2 regions of the Paenibacillus sp. J14 genome follow, and region 2 is predicted to be linked to the other one. Evidence: riboswitches for the same ligand, from Rfam matches in the RefSeq annotation. Region 2 holds a riboswitch; the other holds the start of a gene.

Region 1 (4,226 bases), on a different contig from region 2:
AGCACCGGTTCCTCTAAATCCTCCCCTGCCGTGATCACACGACCTGAGACCGTGCCGATACCTTGGAGCACGGAGCCTACGGCATCCAATGCATTTACGATGCCATATCCGTACCCGTTATTAGGTACTGTGTCATACTCAGCGTCTGTCCGCGGCGTGGCCGTGCTGGTCAAGATTTCCTCGAGCTGGTCTACCGTGAGCGAGTGGTTCGCCTGCAGCAGCAAGGCCGCGATGGCTGTCGTATGCGGACCTGCCATCGAGGTGCCGTTCCAGCCGCCCTGATAAGCTCCGCCAGGAACAGAGGAACGAATGTTAACACCTGGCGCGGAAACCTCCGGTTTAATTTCATCGTAAGGGGAAGGTCCACGCAAAGAGAAATCCGCTAAATTCCCGTTGATGTCCGTAGCGCCGGTAGCGAACGCTTCTGGATAGTTCGCTGGCGCAGCTACCGAACCCGGACCGCCGGGGTTATCAAAATCGGTGTTGCCCGCGGAGAACTCAGGGAAGATTTGCGCGCTTCTCCAAGCTTGTACGATCGGGCGGAACCATTCATCGATGCCGGGACCGCCCCCCCAGGAGTTGTTCACCACGTCAGGAGCGAGCTCCGGATGCAGATTCCCTTCGGCATCCACTGGCGCGAGCAGCCATTGGCCGCCATCCAGGATGATGTCATCCGTGGTGTCAGGGTTAAAAATCCGGACAGCGATCCATTTTGCACCAGGCGCGACGCCGATCTGGTTCGAGCCGTCTGGTTCCGAACCAACCATCGTTCCCATGGTGTGCGTACCGTGGCCATGGGAATCGGCAGGCAGCGGAGCGTGGCTGTGCGGATCATACCAGCTGAGCTCGGGATCCACGATATTGCCCGAAGCATCAATGGCCCGCCATTTGCTCCGCAGCGCCGGATGGTTGTAGTCTACCCCGGTATCGAGGTTGGCGACCACGATGCCGGTGCCATCGATGCCCATGTTCCACACCTCAGGGGCGTTGATTTGGGCAATATTCCACTCAACGCTGCTTGGGTTAACGTCCTTGGTCGCTTGCTTTGAATCGCCCAGTGAAGTGGAGACCTCGTCGGCCGGTTTCACAGCAGGCATCTTCACGGCAGGCTCTACAGCCGCATCTTTATCGATTTCAACCTTTTGCAGATGACGTTTTTCATTCGGCAAAATTTTCTCGACTTCGGGGAAAAGGGCGATTCGCTCCATCACTTCTTTGGAGCTTGTCACCGCCATGGCATTTACGATAAAGTAGCTTTTGTAGTCTTTCACTTCTCCGGATTGCTGGGCTTTCCGCAAGTATTCCTCCAGCTTAAATTGGGTGCGGGAGGCCGTTTCGCGCAGAGCGCTGACAACGGAAGTCCGTACGGACAGCTTCGCGGCGGAAGGAGTCGATTTCTCCAGCTGGGCTTTCTGAAGAGCCAGCTTGGCGACCGAAGTGGTATCGGTCTGCTCCTTGAGTTTGACAAGGTAGGTGACGAAGTCGTCCTGCTTAAACTGGGTCTGCAATTTAGCGTCAATTTTGGCTTCGGCCACTTGGGGCGCGGACGATCTCAAGCTGCTCTGTCCCGATACGCTGCTGCTGCTGGCGGAGGCGACGGGAACAAGAGTTAATGCAAGAAGGATCGACATGCCAAGCGAGAAAGGTTTGCGAAATCTCTTGAGACTTATCAACTTCTTCACTCCCTTTGATTAAGTTTTAAGCCCAACATCCATCCTGTGACGGCCGTCCGGAGTAACAAGATCTGAGTCCGGATGCATGACTGACAAAAAATGAATCAATTGCCTCTTGGGTACATCACCTCCTTTATGTAAAATAGTGGAATCAGGAGTAGTAAACTATGGTGGATGTGAGTTAAAACTAATGGCGTGGAGTGAACCGTTAGGTTAGTAGAGGTCATAGAGTGAAGAAAAGTTAACACGGAGCGAACCTTATTTCTCAACATTTCATAAAATAAGGTAATATCTGGGGTTGTTACGGACAGTATATATCTGTAAAATCAGGTGCACAAGTAGGTGGATGTGTAAAATATACATATTTTCTTATAAAAATAGGAAAAAATAACTAGAATTTGATGCAAATTATCGGATTTTATGTGAGTTATCTTGACATCTTGCTAACTTCGGTTTACATTAAGCACAAATTCATATTGGCGAATGAGGATGATGGGAGAGTCCGCGGGCTGAACCGAAGATGGAACCGGCTTAGCGGCACCGAAGGAGCAAGGGCCGGTCCTGCAGCCGGCAGCCGAATCTCTCAGGTACAAAGGACCATGATCGGACGCCGCTCTGGAGAGAGCGAACAGCCACCCAAGAGGTACATGGATCTCGGATTTGAGGTTTGGACCGGGACCATTAAACTTTCAGGTAACGGGGACAGAGCGAAAGGCAGCAGCCTTTTTGTTCTGTCTCTTTTTCGTCATAGAAAAATGATGGGGAGATGTACGATGCGATTTAAAAGCGTATTTTCAATTATCGGTCCAGCGATGATTGGGCCCTCCAGTTCACATACGGCCGGGGCTGTACGGATTGGACGATTTGCCCGTCAGCTGCTCGGAACCGCGCCGGTTAAGGCGGAGATTTGCTTCTATGGCTCCTTTGCTGAAACGTACAGCGGACACGGAACCGATCTGGCCATCGTTGGCGGCATTTTGGATTACCGTACGGACGATGAGCGAATCCGCCAGTCGATACAGAACGCTGAACAACAGGGGATTGAAGTGGTGTTTACTACTGGAGTCCTGCCTGGGGCCCATCCGAATACGGTAAAAATAAAACTGACCTGCCAAGACGGAAGTTCAATCGAGGTCATGGGCGCATCCATCGGCGGAGGGACCATCGTTATTCGCAGCATTAACGGTTTTGAGGTGAAATGCTCTGGCGAGCTGCCGACGCTGGTCATCTCCCACACGGACCGGCAAGGGGTGCTGGCAGGAATTACGGCTTTGTTCAGCCGGGAGAATGTGAATATCGGCTACATTATTACCGATCGGAAAGGGCGGACCGCCGAGGCACTGACGGTTGTGGAAGCCGACTCGTCCATTCCGCCGGAATTAGTGGAGGCGATCCGTGCGTTGGAGCATGTCAGCCAAGTCTCCTACATTGATCTGACGAAGTAAAACGAGGAGGGAGCACGATGCGTTTTAAAAATTTGCGTGAGCTGGTTGAACTCTGTGAACGGGAATCCAAGACGATCTCCAGCATCATGATTCAGGATCAGGTGGAAGAGAGCGGGCAAACGGAGGAAGAAATTGTGGCTGCCATGAACGAGTACTACCAAATTATGAAAACGGCGGTACATAAAGGGCTGACTGAGGACATCGTCTCCACAAGCGGGCTGACCGGCGGCGATGCCAAAAGGGTCGAGGCCTACCGCAATCGCAGTGAGACTTCGGTTGGTGATATCGCATGTCAGGCCATGGCTTATGCGCTAGCTGTCTCCGAGGTGAACGCCTCGATGGGGCGCATCGTCGCTACACCGACGGCGGGCTCGTGCGGCATCATCCCCGGCGTGTTTGTCAGCGCACAGGAGCGCTTCGGCTGGAAGGATGAGCATCTCGTGCGCGGGCTGTTTTGCGCTGGAGCCATCGGGTATGTGATCGCCAATAACTCGTTTATTTCTGGCGCGGAAGGCGGTTGCCAGGCAGAGGTTGGATCGGCGATCGGAATGGCGGCCGGGGCGATGGTCGAGCTGCGCGGCGGGACGCCGGAACAAGCGGTACACGCCGTTGGCCTCGCGCTCAAGAACACGCTGGGCCTGATCTGCGATCCTGTTGGCGGTCTGGTCGAAATCCCTTGCATCGTGCGCAACGGCTTTGGAGCGGTCAATGCGCTGGCTGCCGCCGATATGGCCTTGGCCGGTGTGCGCAGCGCGATCCCGTCGGACGAAGTGATCGACGTGATGCTGGAGGTTGGCTCAGCGATGCCTAGTCGCCACCGCGAAACTGCGCAAGGAGGGCTGGCACAAACGCCAACCGGCCGTAAGATCATGAAGGAGCTGCGCAGTCGGAAGAAGTGAATGTGAACCCCTTATCTTCATCTTAACGCCGCTGCCTGCACTGCATATCGCGATGGCTCTGATCGTAATCTTGTCTTTTTAGTGCCGGCTGTCGCGGGCAACGATTGTGGAGATTACAGGAAGTGGAGTGAATTTTGCGGAGTAGGTTGCGGAATAAGCGAAATAACAAAACCCCTGCGGGGGCATCGATAGGATTACCTATGGAATGC
Region 2 (4,226 bases):
ATCGGTGGTCTGCCCAACGATCCGGCCAGGGATCCTGCGCATATACGTTTCCGATACAGCGAAGAAGCCGCAGGTTGGACCGCCAAAGGAGGGAGCCAGCCCCAGAGGCTGGGCGTCACCAACGACGATATCGGCACCAAGCTTCCCTGGCGCTTCCAGCAGGCCCAGAGCGAGCGGATTACTGCTGACGATCAGCAAGCTCCCTTGGGCATGAGCTAGTTCGCCAATGGCTCGAAGATCTTCCAGGGAGCCAAAGAAATTCGGGTTTTGGATCAAGACAGCTGCGGTGTCCTTAGTGATGGCCGCAGTAAGTGCCTCGCGATCGGTCACACCTTGTTCCCAACCCACCTCAACGATCTCCAGATTCAAGCCGTGGGCGTAAGTGGCGAGCACCTCGCGTGCTTCCGGATGGACGGTGCGGGAGACGACCAGCTGTTTGCGTCTGGTAGCCGCTGCGGCTAGGTTGCCAGCTTCCGCTAAAGCGGTGGCTCCGTCGTACATGCTCGCATTAGCGACCTTAAGGCCAGTCAGTTCGCAGATGTACGATTGGAATTCAAATATCGCCTGCAGTTCGCCTTGACTGATTTCCGGTTGATACGGTGTGTACGCGGTATAAAATTCCGATCGGGATACGACGTGCTGAATGACGGAAGGGATGTGATGATCATAAATTCCGGCACCTAGAAAGCTGGTATACCGATCGGTGTCGGCGTTGCGCCCGGCCAGTTCGGATAAGTGCCGGGTCAGCGCGTATTCGTCAAGGCGGGGAGATACCGGGAGTTCCCCTTGATAGCGAAGGTTCTCCGGGATGTCCTTGAACAGTTCCTGGACGGAGCTTACGCCGATCGTTTGCAGCATCTCCGCTTGATCTTGTTCGGTTAATGGTAAATAGCGATGTTTAAGCATCTGATTTCCTGTTCTCCTTTCACTGCTTGGCGGCAGGGTTTCGGCGATAGAACGGCAACGGGACGACCTTGGCCTGCAGCCGCTTGCCACGGATGTCGACCTCTACGATCGTGTCCGGGGCGGCATAACGGGTGGCAAGGATCGCCATTCCGAGATTTCTTTTCAGCGTAGGCGATTGCGTACCTGTCGTCACTTCTCCGATCGGTTCCTCTGAGCCTTCGGCAAATACCGGGTAATGGGTGCGCGGAATCCCGCGGTCGATCATCTCCAGGCCAACGAGCCGGCGAGGAAGGCCTTGATCCCGCTGCTTGATCAACGCATCGCGGCCGATGAAGTCGTCATTTTCCAGCTTCACGAATCGGTTTAAGCCGGCTTCGAGCGGGGTAATCTCAGGGCCCAGCTCCTGACCATACAGCGGCAGGCAAGCTTCAAAGCGCAACGTATCTCTGGCGCCCAGCCCGGCCGGGAGAAGGCCCTGGCTCTCCCCGGCTTTCATCACAACGTCCCAAAGCGCTTGGGCCTGCTTGGCCGCGACATACAACTCGAACCCATCCTCACCGGTATACCCGGTTCTGGACAGCAAGACGGGGATCCCGGCAATCCGAGCTTCCCGAATAAACGTGAACGGACGCAACGCTCGAGGATCCTCCCCTTCGCAAAGCGGGGAGAGGAGGGAGGCGGCGAGCGGCCCTTGAACGGCAAGCAACGCAGTCTCGTCAGAGGCATTCCGCATGGTTACCCCTTCAGCGGGAAGGTGCTGCTGCAGCCAGTCCCAGTCTTTGTCAATATTCGAGGCGTTGACCACCAGCATGTACTTGCCTTCTTCCAGATGATAGATCAACAGATCGTCCACCACACCGCCATTGGGATAGCAGAGCAAGGTGTATTGGGCTTTCCCTGGTTGAAGCAGGGTTACATCGTTTGTGGTCATGTGTTGCAGGAAGCGTTCTGCCTCAGGACCCTCCACGTAAAATTCACCCATATGCGATACGTCAAACAGACCGGCGCGCTCGCGCACGGCTTCATGCTCTTTCTGGATGCCGCTGAACTGCACCGGCAGCTCCCAACCGCCGAAATCGATACAGCGGACTCCTTCATAACGCGCATATCCGGGATAGAGCGGCGTACGCCGCAAAGCGGATTCGGACATTACCATCACCTCGTAAGGGCCGGATCGGCCAATTTTGAGAACAGCAAAAAAGGACAGGCCAAAGAAAACCCGCTAACCTGCATAGAGGTCTAACGGTTCTTCCAGGCTCTGTCCTTTGTACCTGAGAGTTACCCTGTGCGGAGGCTCGAAGCTCGCGCAGGTTTCCCCTTGGGTGATTCACGTAAAAGATACCTCCACGTGAATGCTCTCCAGAGTTGCGTCCGGCAGAGGTCCTTTTGCCTGAGAGATTCACCGCTTCGCGGCTTGCTCCTTCGGCGTTACAATCCCGTAATTGTAATCTCTCCCCCTGCCATCAACCGCAGCTTACACATCTCATTAATACTCAAAATCTGTCTAGATGTCAATAAAGTTATCATAATAATTTTAATTAATTTCGTTTACTGGAAAAGGCTACGCTTACATTTTACTAGACTCTATCAAATGTGTTAATAATATTGACATGAGAGCTAGGTTTGGAATAATCTGAACGAGGGAAATACGCAGATGAATCTTCCACAAAGTTTAAGGTACGCTAGATCATCCGAAAGAGGAGGAGCAAGCTTTGGCTAGTGAGATCAGGGAAAACGTGTTGTACAGCGATGAGCATGAATGGGTGCTTGATTTGGGGGATGGGACGGTGAAGATCGGCATCTCCGATGTCGCCCAACATCGGCTGGGCGACATTGTATTCGTGGAGCTGCCCGAGCCAGGGCAGGAATTCGAAGCGCAGGAAGGCATCGGAACGATCGAATCCGTGAAGACGGTGGCCGATTTGTTTACGCCGGTCAGCGGGACAGTGCTGGCAGTGAACCGGGAGCTGGATACCGCGCCGGAGCTCGTCAATGAAGAGCCGTATGATGGGGGCTGGATGGTCCATATTCGATTGAAGGAGGACGCTAACGTCGCGTTGGCGAACTTGATGGACGCGAAGGCGTATGCGGAATTTATCGAGAGATAAAGCAAGATCTTAGGCAAATGTAAAAAACTCGCGGTTAGCGTAATTGCGGGAGCTGCTGATGGTAGTTTAATCACTCCGCTTATCGCTTGTCGCGAGTTGTTTTTTAGGCATGATACTCTTTGGGAGGCAACAGCAGGGAACGGTACAGCGCTTCAAACATAAACTCCAGCGCTTCCAGATGGCGCTTCGCCTCAGCGATGTTGGTTCCCCAGACATAGACCCCGTGATTTTGCAGCAGCAACGCCGGCACACGGGTATCTAGACTGCCTGGGATTTGCTTGAGGATGGCTGGGAGCTCAGCGGCGTTCGGCAGAATTGGCACTCGAACCTCCGCCTGCGTCTCCCAGATCTCTAAGCTTTTGAGCAGCTCGTTCCCCTTGAGTGGAACGCCGCCATCCGCAGCAAAATAGTCACTGAGCACGTTGTTGAACGTCGTATGTACGTGTACGATCGCGCCGCAGCCGGTCATCCGGTAGATTCTCGCGTGAATCGGTGCATCGGAACAAGGTTTAAGCCGCGTTGGCTCGCAGGGGGTGCTGGCGGCATCGACGAACAGCGCGCCAACCGAAGGGGAAGGGATCGCTGACAGCTCCGACCAATACGTCTCGTCGGCCGTTATGGCAAACACAAACCGGTCCGGCTTATACCGCCCGACCCGCATCGACAAGCTTCCGCTGGAAGCGGGAAACCAACCGCGGGCGGCGAACTCCTCCCGCAGGCGTTGGATGGCGTCCAGCGCCGCTTGTTTTTCTTCCCATGGGATATCGACGTAGTTCATGCTGCCGTCCCCCTTTCCTATTGGCCTTACGCGCAGTGCCGACCATCGCTGCACCATACGGCTGCAGCTTCTTACAACAGCGCTTGTTTGACGGCTTCGCCCATTTCTTTCGAGCGTTCGGCGGCCCGGTGAACCGCAGCTTTTACGTTTGGCTGAAAGCTGCCGGCTTCCAGCACACCGATCGCCGCTTGCGTCGAACCGTTGGGCGAGGTGATGTCTGCACGCAGCTTGGTAGGCGCTTCGCCGGTTTCTGACATCATGAGGGCAGCGCCAAGTACCGTCTGTACGGTAAGATCACGAGATTGCTCAGGCGTTAATCCGCCTTCGATGCCCGCTTCAATCATCGCTTCCATCAGATAATAAACATATGCAGGTCCGCTCCCAGATACGCCCGTCAATATTTCCATTTGATCCTCTGGGATCACGCTAACCAT

Evidence for each region. A riboswitch is a leader RNA that binds a small molecule or an ion and turns the genes downstream of it on or off. The one in region 2 is predicted to bind glycine.
Region 1: another riboswitch for glycine. It lies ahead of sdaAB (L-serine ammonia-lyase, iron-sulfur-dependent subunit beta); the one in region 2 lies ahead of gcvT (glycine cleavage system aminomethyltransferase GcvT).

The regions. Positions count from the first base shown of each region.
Region 1 is NZ_JADQ01000033.1:16,516-20,741, reverse strand. It holds gene M891_RS0113590 (S8 family serine peptidase) at 1-1,673, opposite strand, end outside; glycine riboswitch at 2,157-2,283, shown strand; gene sdaAB (L-serine ammonia-lyase, iron-sulfur-dependent subunit beta) at 2,447-3,118, shown strand; gene sdaAA (L-serine ammonia-lyase, iron-sulfur-dependent, subunit alpha) at 3,136-4,017, shown strand.
Region 2 is NZ_JADQ01000031.1:2,141-6,366, reverse strand. It holds gene gcvPA (aminomethyl-transferring glycine dehydrogenase subunit GcvPA) at 1-906, opposite strand, end outside; gene gcvT (glycine cleavage system aminomethyltransferase GcvT) at 926-2,056, opposite strand; glycine riboswitch at 2,163-2,271, opposite strand; glycine riboswitch at 2,275-2,373, opposite strand; gene gcvH (glycine cleavage system protein GcvH) at 2,619-3,014, shown strand; gene mtnB (methylthioribulose 1-phosphate dehydratase) at 3,118-3,792, opposite strand; gene proC (pyrroline-5-carboxylate reductase) at 3,864-4,226, opposite strand, start outside.